2 regions of the Phytohabitans sp. LJ34 genome follow, and region 2 is predicted to be linked to the other one. Evidence: predicted binding sites of a transcription regulator. Region 2 holds the regulator's gene; the other holds the start of a gene.
What was found. Region 2 encodes HrcA, which represses chaperone genes, less so after heat shock. Its sites were predicted from a motif close to GGTTNGCACNCTCNNNNNGAGNGTGCNAACC; they were not measured.
Positions count from the first base shown of each region.

Region 1 (4,410 bases), on a different contig from region 2:
TAGCCGTCGTGGCCGGCGTTCTGCGCGATCCAGCGCAGCGGCTCGTCGAGCGCCTTGCGGACGATCGACACGCCGGTCGCCTCGTCGCCGGTGTGGCCCAGCCCGCCGTCGAGGGTCGCGGCCACCTGCACCAGCGCGGCGCCGCCGCCCGGCACGGTGCCCTCCTCGACCGCGGCCTTGGTCGCCGAGATGGCGTCCTCGATGCGGTGCTTGCGCTCCTTGAGCTCGACCTCGGTCGCGCCGCCGGCCTTGATCACCGCGATGCCGCCGGAGAGCTTGGCCAGCCGCTCGGCGAGCTTCTCCCGGTCCCAGTCGGAGTCCGAGGCCTCGATCTCCTTGCGGATCTGCGAGACCCGGTCGGCGACCTCGACGTCGTTGCCGCCGCCCTCGATGATCGTGGTGTTGTCCTTGTCGACGACGATGCGCCGGGCCGAGCCGAGCACCTCCAGGCCGACCGAGTCGAGCTTGTAGCCGAGCTCGGGCGCGACCACCTCACCGCCGGTGAGGATGGCCATGTCCTGGAGCATCGCCTTGCGGCGGTCGCCGAAGCCGGGCGCCTTGACCGCGCAGACCTTGAACGTCTTGCGGATCGCGTTGACCACCAGCGTGGCCAGCGCCTGCCCCTCGACGTCTTCCGCGATGATCAGGAGCGGCTTGCTGGCCTGGAGCACCTTCTCCAGCAGCGGCAGCAGCTCCTCGACCGCGGAGATCTTCTGCGTGGTGATCAGCACGTAGGCGTCTTCGAGCACCGCCTCCTGCGCGTCCGGGTCGGTCACGAAGTGCGGTGACACGAAGCCCTTGTCGAACTGGAGGCCCTCGGTGACCTCGAGCTCGGTCGCGAGGGTGGAGCCTTCCTCGACGGTGATGACGCCGTCGCGGCCGACCTTCTCCATCGCCTCGGCGATCAGGTCACCGATGGTGGCGTCCTGGGCCGAGATCGTGGCGACGTGCGCGATCGACTTCTTGTCGGCGACCTCGACCGCCTTCTCCAGCAGCGCCTTCGACACGGCCTCGGCCGCGGCGTCGATGCCCCGCTTGAGGCCGGCCGGGTTGGCGCCGGCGGCAACGTTGCGCAGGCCCTCGCGCACCATGGCCTGGGCGAGCACGGTGGCGGTGGTGGTGCCGTCGCCGGCGACGTCGTTGGTCTTGGTCGCCACCTCCTTGACCAGCTGCGCGCCGAGGTTTTCGTAGGGGTTGGCGAGCTCGATCTCCTTGGCGATCGTCACGCCGTCGTTTGTGATCGTCGGGGCGCCGAACTTCTTGTCCAGCACGACGTTGCGCCCGCGCGGACCGAGAGTGACCTTGACCGCGTCCGCCAGCGCGTTGACGCCGTGCTCGAGCTGGTGCCGGGCGTCATCCGAGAAACTCAGGATCTTCGCCATGTAAGTCCCTTCAGGCAGTACGCCCCGGACCGTGGTTCCGGCCCGGGGCGTATCAGCGTTCAGTCAGTCACTTCTCGATGACGGCGAGGACGTCGCGGGCGGAGAGCACCAGGTACTCCTCACCGGCGTACTTGACCTCGGTGCCACCGTACTTCGAGTAGATGACCGTGTCGCCGACCTTCACGTCAACCGGGATCCGGTTGCCCTTGTCGTCGACGCGGCCGGGGCCGACAGCGAGGACGGTGCCCTCCTGCGGCTTCTCCTTGGCGGTGTCGGGAATCACGATGCCCGACGCCGTGGTGGTCTCAGCCTCATTTGCCTGGACCAGAATCCGGTCCTCGAGCGGCTTGATCGCAACCTTGGTCGCGGTAGTCACGGGCATACCCTCCTGGGGTACTGGTCTGGTAGCCACCCGGATCGCTCCGGACGGCGGTCATACTGCTGCCTCATGCCACCGGGCGATGCCGTCGTCGCGGGTGCCGGCGTGCCCGAGAGCTAGCACCCTCGGTTTGAGAGTGCTAACCCGCAGGTTATGCCGGCCGCTAGCACTCCGTCAAGGAGAGTGCCAGCGTGCCCCGAACCGATGGCGCGCCGGAAGGTTTTGCGGGATCGTCAGAGGGAGTACCCCGCAGCCCATTCGCGCGGAGGCGATGACATGCAGGCCACAGTTGGTGACCGCTTGCACGTGCACAGCAATACGGTCGGCGCCCGCGATCGGATCGCCGAGATCGTCGAGGTCCGCGGGGCCGACGGCCATCCGCCCTACCTCGTCCGCTTCCCAGACGGCCACGAAAGCCTGGTCTTCCCCGGCCCCGACTGCGTGGTCGAGCCCACCGCACACTGATCCGGCGAGCACGGCCCGCTGACGACCGGCGGCCGGGCGGGGCCGACAATCGGGCGGTGCATCCCGACCAGCTCGCCGCGCTGCGTACCCCGGAAGGGGTGAAAGCCCTCGCGGCGGCGGCCGAGCTGGCCGGCGGTGACCCGCTGGCCGCGGCGGCCGCGCTCCGTGGTGCCGGCGTGCCCGCCGACCTGGCCGCCGCCGCGCTCACGCAGGCCGAGCTGCGGCGGCGCGCGGTGGCCAAGTTCGGTGTCGACGCTGGCCGCATGTTCTTCACGCGCGCGGGGTTGGAGCAGGCGACGCGGTCCGCGGTGGCCGAGCGCCGCGCCGCGCGGTTGCGCGCCGCCGGGGTGCGCACACTCGCCGACCTGGGCTGCGGCATCGGCGCGGACGCGATCGCCGCCGCCCGTGCCGGCATCGTCGTGTACGCGCTGGAAGCCGACCCGAGCACCGCGGCGATAGCCGCCGCCAACGCGGAAGTCCTGGGGCTCGACGGGATCCGCGTGAGACACGGTGACGCCACCGCGGCCGACCTGTCCGATGTGGACGCGGTCTTCTGCGACCCGGCCCGGCGGCGGGACGGGCGGCGGGTCTTCGATCCGAAGGCCTACTCGCCGCCGTGGGACTTCGTCACCTCCCTCCCCGAGCGGGTCCCGCGCACCGTGCTCAAGCTCGCGCCCGGGATAGACCACGCCCTGATACCTCGGGGCGCGGAGGCGGAGTGGGTGAGCGTGCGGGGCGAGGTGGTGGAGGCCGCCTTCTGGTGCGGCCCGCTCGCGGAGGTGCCCCGCCGCGCGGCGCTGCTGGGCGCCGCGGAGCTGCCCCGCCCCGCAGAGTTGGCCGGCGCGGCGGAGCTGACCGGCTCTGGCCTGGCGAGGGCGCCGGTGGGCGGCGTGCGGCCTTACCTCTACGACCCCGACGGCGCGGTGGTCCGGGCGCACCTCGTCGCGGAGTTCGCCGCCACGGTGGGCGGTCATCTGGCCGACCCGGAAATCGCCTACGTCTACGCGGACTCGGCGGTCGCGACTCCGTACGCCCGCCGCTTCGCGGTCGAAGAGGTGCTGCCCTTTTCGCTGAAGCGACTGAGGGCACTCCTTCGTGAGCGGGGCGTCGGCCGCCTGGAAATCATGAAGCGCGGCTCGGCGCTGGAGCCGGAGCGACTCCGCCGCGACTTGCGCCTGTCCGGCCCGGCGGCGGCCACGCTCGTGCTGACCCGGGTGGCCGGCGCACCCACCGCCCTGATCTGCTCCACGCTCAGCGGTACCACGAGTACCTCATAGCGCCGCCATAACGTACTTGTGGTACCGCTGAGCAAGGGGGCAGCATCCTTGGCCATGGCGGGCCACCGCATGTGCCTCCGCAGCTACGCGCCGTGGGCTGGCGGGTCCTGCGGTTCACCGCGGACGACGTGCTGCGCCATCCGGACCGGACCGTGCGGCAGATCGCGGGCGCTGTCGAGGAGCGGCGGTAGTCTTCGCAGTCGTGGCAGGCCAAGGCACCCCGGCGACGTCGCTCCTCACGAAGCAGAAGGTCGCCCACACCACGCATCCGTACTCGGTGTCGCCCGACTCGCCCAACTACGGCGCCGAGGTCGCGGCCGTGCTGGGGGTGCCGGCGGAGCGGGTCTTCAAGACCTTGGTCACCGAGGTCGACGGCGCCCTGACCGTGGCGGTCGTGCCGGTCACCGGCGACCTTGACCTCAAGGCGCTCGCAGCGGCCGCCGGCGGCAAGCGGGCGGTGCTGGCCGACCGGGCGTTGGCCGAGCGGACCACCGGGTACGTGCGCGGCGGGATCAGCCCGCTCGGGCAGCGCAAGCGCCTGCCGACCGTCGTCGACGCGACCGCCGCCGATCACGACACGATCTACGTATCGGCAGGTCGTCGAGGACTCCAGGTAGAGCTGTCGCCGCGCGACCTGGTGCGCCTCACCGCCGCGACACTCGCCGCCATCGGCAGCTGAGCGATTCGCCCTTTTTGCCCCGATACCGGGGTTAAAGTGGCTGATGATCGAGTCGGACATGATCCACGAACGGGCACATGTCGATCGCGTTGCTGAATTGTTATCGCCGCCAACAAACTCGTGGCGTCGGTGGTCTTGTGCGATCGCTCCGTGCCGCAATACGTTGCCGGGCACAACAAAAGTACGTGCCCACGACGCTCATCGCGCCTCGACGCGCGAAACACCCAC
Region 1 is NZ_JBQHDG010000001.1:329,472-333,881, reverse strand. It holds gene groL (chaperonin GroEL) at 1-1,382, opposite strand, end outside; gene groES (co-chaperone GroES) at 1,450-1,764, opposite strand; gene ACTMTJ_RS01630 (DUF1918 domain-containing protein) at 2,038-2,226, shown strand; gene ACTMTJ_RS01625 (THUMP-like domain-containing protein) at 2,283-3,503, shown strand; gene ACTMTJ_RS01620 (hypothetical protein) at 3,596-3,694, shown strand; gene ybaK (Cys-tRNA(Pro) deacylase) at 3,706-4,182, shown strand.
Region 1: a site for HrcA is predicted at 1,876-1,906, ahead of groES (co-chaperone GroES). Genes of this name have one in related genera too.

Region 2 (4,410 bases):
CCCGGCGGCGCGCTGCCGGCACAACCTGCTGTATTGGACCGGTGGCGACTGGTGGGGCCTCGGGCCGGGCGCGCACAGCCACGTGGGCGGCGTGCGTTGGTGGAACGTCAAGCACCCGTCCGCGTACGCGTCGCGCCTGGCCGCGGGCGAGTCACCGGGTTACGCGCGGGAGGTGCTGTCGGCCGGCGACCGGCACGTGGAAGACGTGATGCTGCGCCTGCGGCTCGCGTCCGGCCTGCCGCTTTCCGTGCTCGACGGTCCGGGCCGCGAGGCGGCCGCGAGGGCGGCGGCGGATGGCCTGCTGGAGACACGCGACGGGCGGGCGGTGCTGACCCTGCGTGGCCGCCTACTCGCCGACGCCGTCGTCCGCGACCTCCTGCCCTAGGACCCGAGACCCAGAAGCAGACTTGCCCGGATCCGCGCCACCTGCGGACCGCCGCTCCCGCCGGAGACCGCGGAGGTCGGCGGCTCGCGGGGCGAGCCGAAATCCCCAACCCCCGCTGCCAGGTCCGCGGTTCAAGCCCTTTCGGGCGTCGCGAAAGCGACGCTTCAACCAACAGCGGACGGGTGAGGCCGCGGGAGCGACGGTCTGGACCACGACGGACATCGCGGTAGCTCAGATATCGAGTATTGGGTTGGATCTTTGATGCTGCGAGACCCCGGTGACCGAGTGGATCACCGGGGTCTCGCGCTGTCACTTGATGATCGAGATGCTCATCGGGTAGTTGTACAGCTGGCCGTCGTTGGCCTTCACGCCGCCGATGATGCCGAAGACGATCGCGATGATCATCGCGACCGGCGCGAGGATGAAGCCGATCAGCGCGCAGACCAGGATCCAGCAGATCACCGTGATGATCGACCACAGCAGCTGGAAGTTGAGCGCCGCGACCGCGTGCGCGCGCACGGTCGGCGACTGGCTGCCCTTGGCCAGCAGTGACACCAGCGGGCCAACCCAGCCCAGCGTGCCGCCGCCGATGAACGCGCCGGCCGCGCCGCCGAAGTGGGCGACGAGTGCCCACGTCTTCTCGTCGTTGTTGGCGTATCCCGCCGGCGCCGGGCCGGCCGCGTAGTAGCCGCCGGGCGGACCCTGCGGCGGGTAGCCGGGCGGTGGCTGGTAACCCGCTCCGGGCGGTGGGTAGCCGGCCCCGCTCGTGGGCGGCGGGGGTGGCGGTGGAGCGTCACTCGGTGGGGGTGAGTAACCGGGAGAGGGTGCCTCGCCCGGCATCGAGTAGGACGCTGGGGGTGTCGGCGGAGAGGTCGGCTCCGGCGGCGTGGCGCCAGGCTCGTCCCCTCCGGGAGGGCGAGGTGGTTCTGTCATGAAGGTCACGGTAGGGGCACGGATCAACCGACGCCACACAACACACTTACCAGTTGCGGACATTGTGCCCAAAGAGATCATCGCGGTCGTGTGGGGGTGCGACGTAGACTGGCACTCGCTACAGTCGAGTGCCAGTCTCTTCATCTGGTGCGGCAGGGGGTGACAGTGAGTCTCGATGACCGCAAGCTCGACGTGCTCCGAGCGATCGTCGAGGATTACGTCGCCACCCAGGAGCCGGTCGGCAGCAAGGCTCTTGTGGAGCGACACCAGTTGGGCGTCTCGCCCGCGACAGTGCGAAACGACATGGCCGTTCTCGAAGAGGAGGGCTACATCCGGCAGCCGCACACCAGCGCCGGCCGCGTGCCGACCGACCGTGGCTACCGGCTCTTCGTCGACCGGCTCTCCCGGGTCAAGCCGCTGAGCCCCGCCGAGCGGCGGGCGATCGAGCGGTTTCTGGCCGGGGCGCTCGACCTCGACGACGTGGTGCACCGCACGGTGCGCCTGCTCGCCCAGCTCACCCGCCAGGTCGCCGTGGTGCAGTACCCAAGCCTGTCCCGCTCCTCGGTGCGCCACCTGGAGCTGGTGCCGATCTCCACGACGAGGGTCATGCTCGTGATGATCGCCGACACCGGTCGGGTGGAGCAGCGGCTCGTCGAGCTGCCTGCGCCCGTGCCCGTCGACGCCGTCACCGACCTCCGCCGCCTGTTAAACGAAAAGCTCGTGGGCAAGCGGCTGTCGGACGCGCCGCCGCTGGTCCAGGCGCTGGTCGAGGAGGTCGCGCCGGATGCCCGAAACACCATGGCCACCCTCGCCACGGTCTTGCTGGAGACGCTCGTCGAGCGGCACGACGAGCGGATCGCGCTGGCCGGCCGGGCCAATCTGACCCGCGGCGGCCTGCTCGACTTCCAGGGCTCCCTGCGCCCGATCCTCGAGGCGCTCGAGGAGGAGGTCATCCTGCTCAAGCTCCTCGGCGAGGTCGACGCGGACACCCTCCTGATCCGCATCGGCGACGAAAACGAGATCGACAATCTCCGGTCCACCTCGGTTGTCAGCACGGGCTACGGTCCAGGCGCGACAATCGTGGGTGGTCTCGGCGTCCTCGGGCCGACGAGGATGGACTACCCCGGCACCATCGCCACCGTGCGCGCCGTGGCACGCTACGTAGGCGACCTGTTGGGAAACAACTAGCCCGGGACAGCGCGAGAGCATGAGGACACGGAACGCAGTGGCCAAGGACTACTACGGGATTCTCGGCGTGAGCCGAGACGCATCCGACGACGAGATCAAGCGCGCCTACCGGAAGCTGGCCCGCCAGTACCATCCGGACGTCAACCCGGATCCGGATGCGCACGAGAAGTTCAAGGACATCAACGCCGCGTACGAGGTGCTTTCAGACGACCAAAAGCGGCAGATCGTCGACCTCGGCGGCGACCCTCTCGCCCCTGGTGGCGGTGGGCCGGGTGGTGGTCCCGGCGCGGGGCCATTCGTCGGATTCCAGGACATCATGGACGCGTTCTTCGGCACGGCTGCCGGGGCGCGCGGTCCGCGTTCGCGCACCCGGCCGGGTGCCGACGCGATCCTGCGGCTGGAGCTCGAGCTGACCGAGACCGCGTTCGGGGTGGAGGCGCCGATCACGGTGGACACCGCCGTGCTCTGCACCACGTGCTCCGGCGCCGGCACCGCCGCCGGCACCCACCTGGCCACGTGCGAGGCCTGCGGCGGGCGCGGCGAGGTGCAGTCGGTGCAGCGCACGTTCCTCGGCCAGGTCGTCTCGTCCCGGCCGTGCACCGTCTGCCAGGGCTACGGCACCGTGATCCCGCACCCCTGCGCCACCTGCGGCGGTGACGGCCGGGTCCGCACCCGCCGCTCGCTGACCGTGAAGATCCCGGCCGGCGTCGAAGACGGCATGCGCATTCGCCTGGCCCAGCAGGGCGAGGTCGGCCCCGGCGGCGGCACGGCCGGCGACCTCTACGTCGAGATCCACGAGCGCCCGCACGACGTGTACTCCCGCAAGGGCGACGACCTGCACTGCCGCGTCACCGTCCCGATGACCGCGGCGGCGCTCGGCACCCGCCTGACCATCAAGACGCTCGACAGCGAGGAGCAGCTCGATGTCAAGGCCGGCACCCAGCCCGGCGCGACGTTGCGGCTGCGCGCCCGCGGCGTGCCCCACCTGCGCGGCACCGGCCGGGGTGACCTCTTCGTCCACCTCGACGTACGCACGCCCACCAAGCTCGACCCGGAGCAGGAGCGCATCCTGCGCGAGTTCGCCAAGACCCGCGGCGAGGAGGTCGCCGAGCTCACCAAGCAGGGCGGCTTCTTCTCCCGGATGCGGGACGCCTTCAACGGCCACGCGTGAGTGAGCGGAGCTCGCCCGCGGCGGTGAGCGAGCGGTCGAAGGGGGCGGCGTGAGCCTCCCGCTCTTTCTGGTCGATGCGCTGCCCACCGGGTCGACCCACGTCCTCGACGGTCCGGAGGGACACCACGCGGCCACCGTCCAGCGGCTGCGGGTCGGTGAGGAGCTGCTGCTGGCCGACGGGCGGGGCGGCACGGCCACCGCGGTGGTCACCGCCGCCGGCCGCGGCACCCTCGATCTGCGGATCGTCAGCACCGGGTACGTGAAAGCACCCGACCCCCGGCTCGTGGTGATCCAGGGCATCGCCAAGGGCGAGCGCGGCGAGCTGGCCGTGCAAGCGATGACCGAGGCCGGCGTAGACGAGATCGTGCCCTGGGCGGCCTCCCGCTCGGTGGTCCAGTGGCGCGGCGACCGCGGCGACCGCGCCCGCGACCGCTGGGTGACCACGGCCCGCGAGGCCGCCAAGCAGGCCCGCCGCCCCTGGCTTCCACTCGTCGCGCCGGCGTCCACCACCCGCGAGGCGGCGGCCCGCGCCACGCTGGTGCTCCACGAGGAGGCCAAGGACCGCCTGACCACGGTCGACCTCCCACCCACCGGCGAGATCGCGCTGGTGGTGGGCCCGGAGGGCGGCATAGCGCCGGAGGAGCTGGCGACCTTCGAGGCAGCGGACGCAAGGCCGGTCCGCCTGGGCGACGCGGTGCTCCGCACGTCCACCGCCGGCGTGGCCGCCCTCGCC
Region 2 is NZ_JBQHDG010000015.1:48,752-53,161, forward strand. It holds gene hemW (radical SAM family heme chaperone HemW) at 1-385, shown strand, start outside; gene ACTMTJ_RS25660 (DUF4870 domain-containing protein) at 695-1,318, opposite strand; gene hrcA (heat-inducible transcriptional repressor HrcA) at 1,484-2,506, shown strand; gene dnaJ (molecular chaperone DnaJ) at 2,544-3,677, shown strand; gene ACTMTJ_RS25675 (16S rRNA (uracil(1498)-N(3))-methyltransferase) at 3,727-4,410, shown strand, end outside.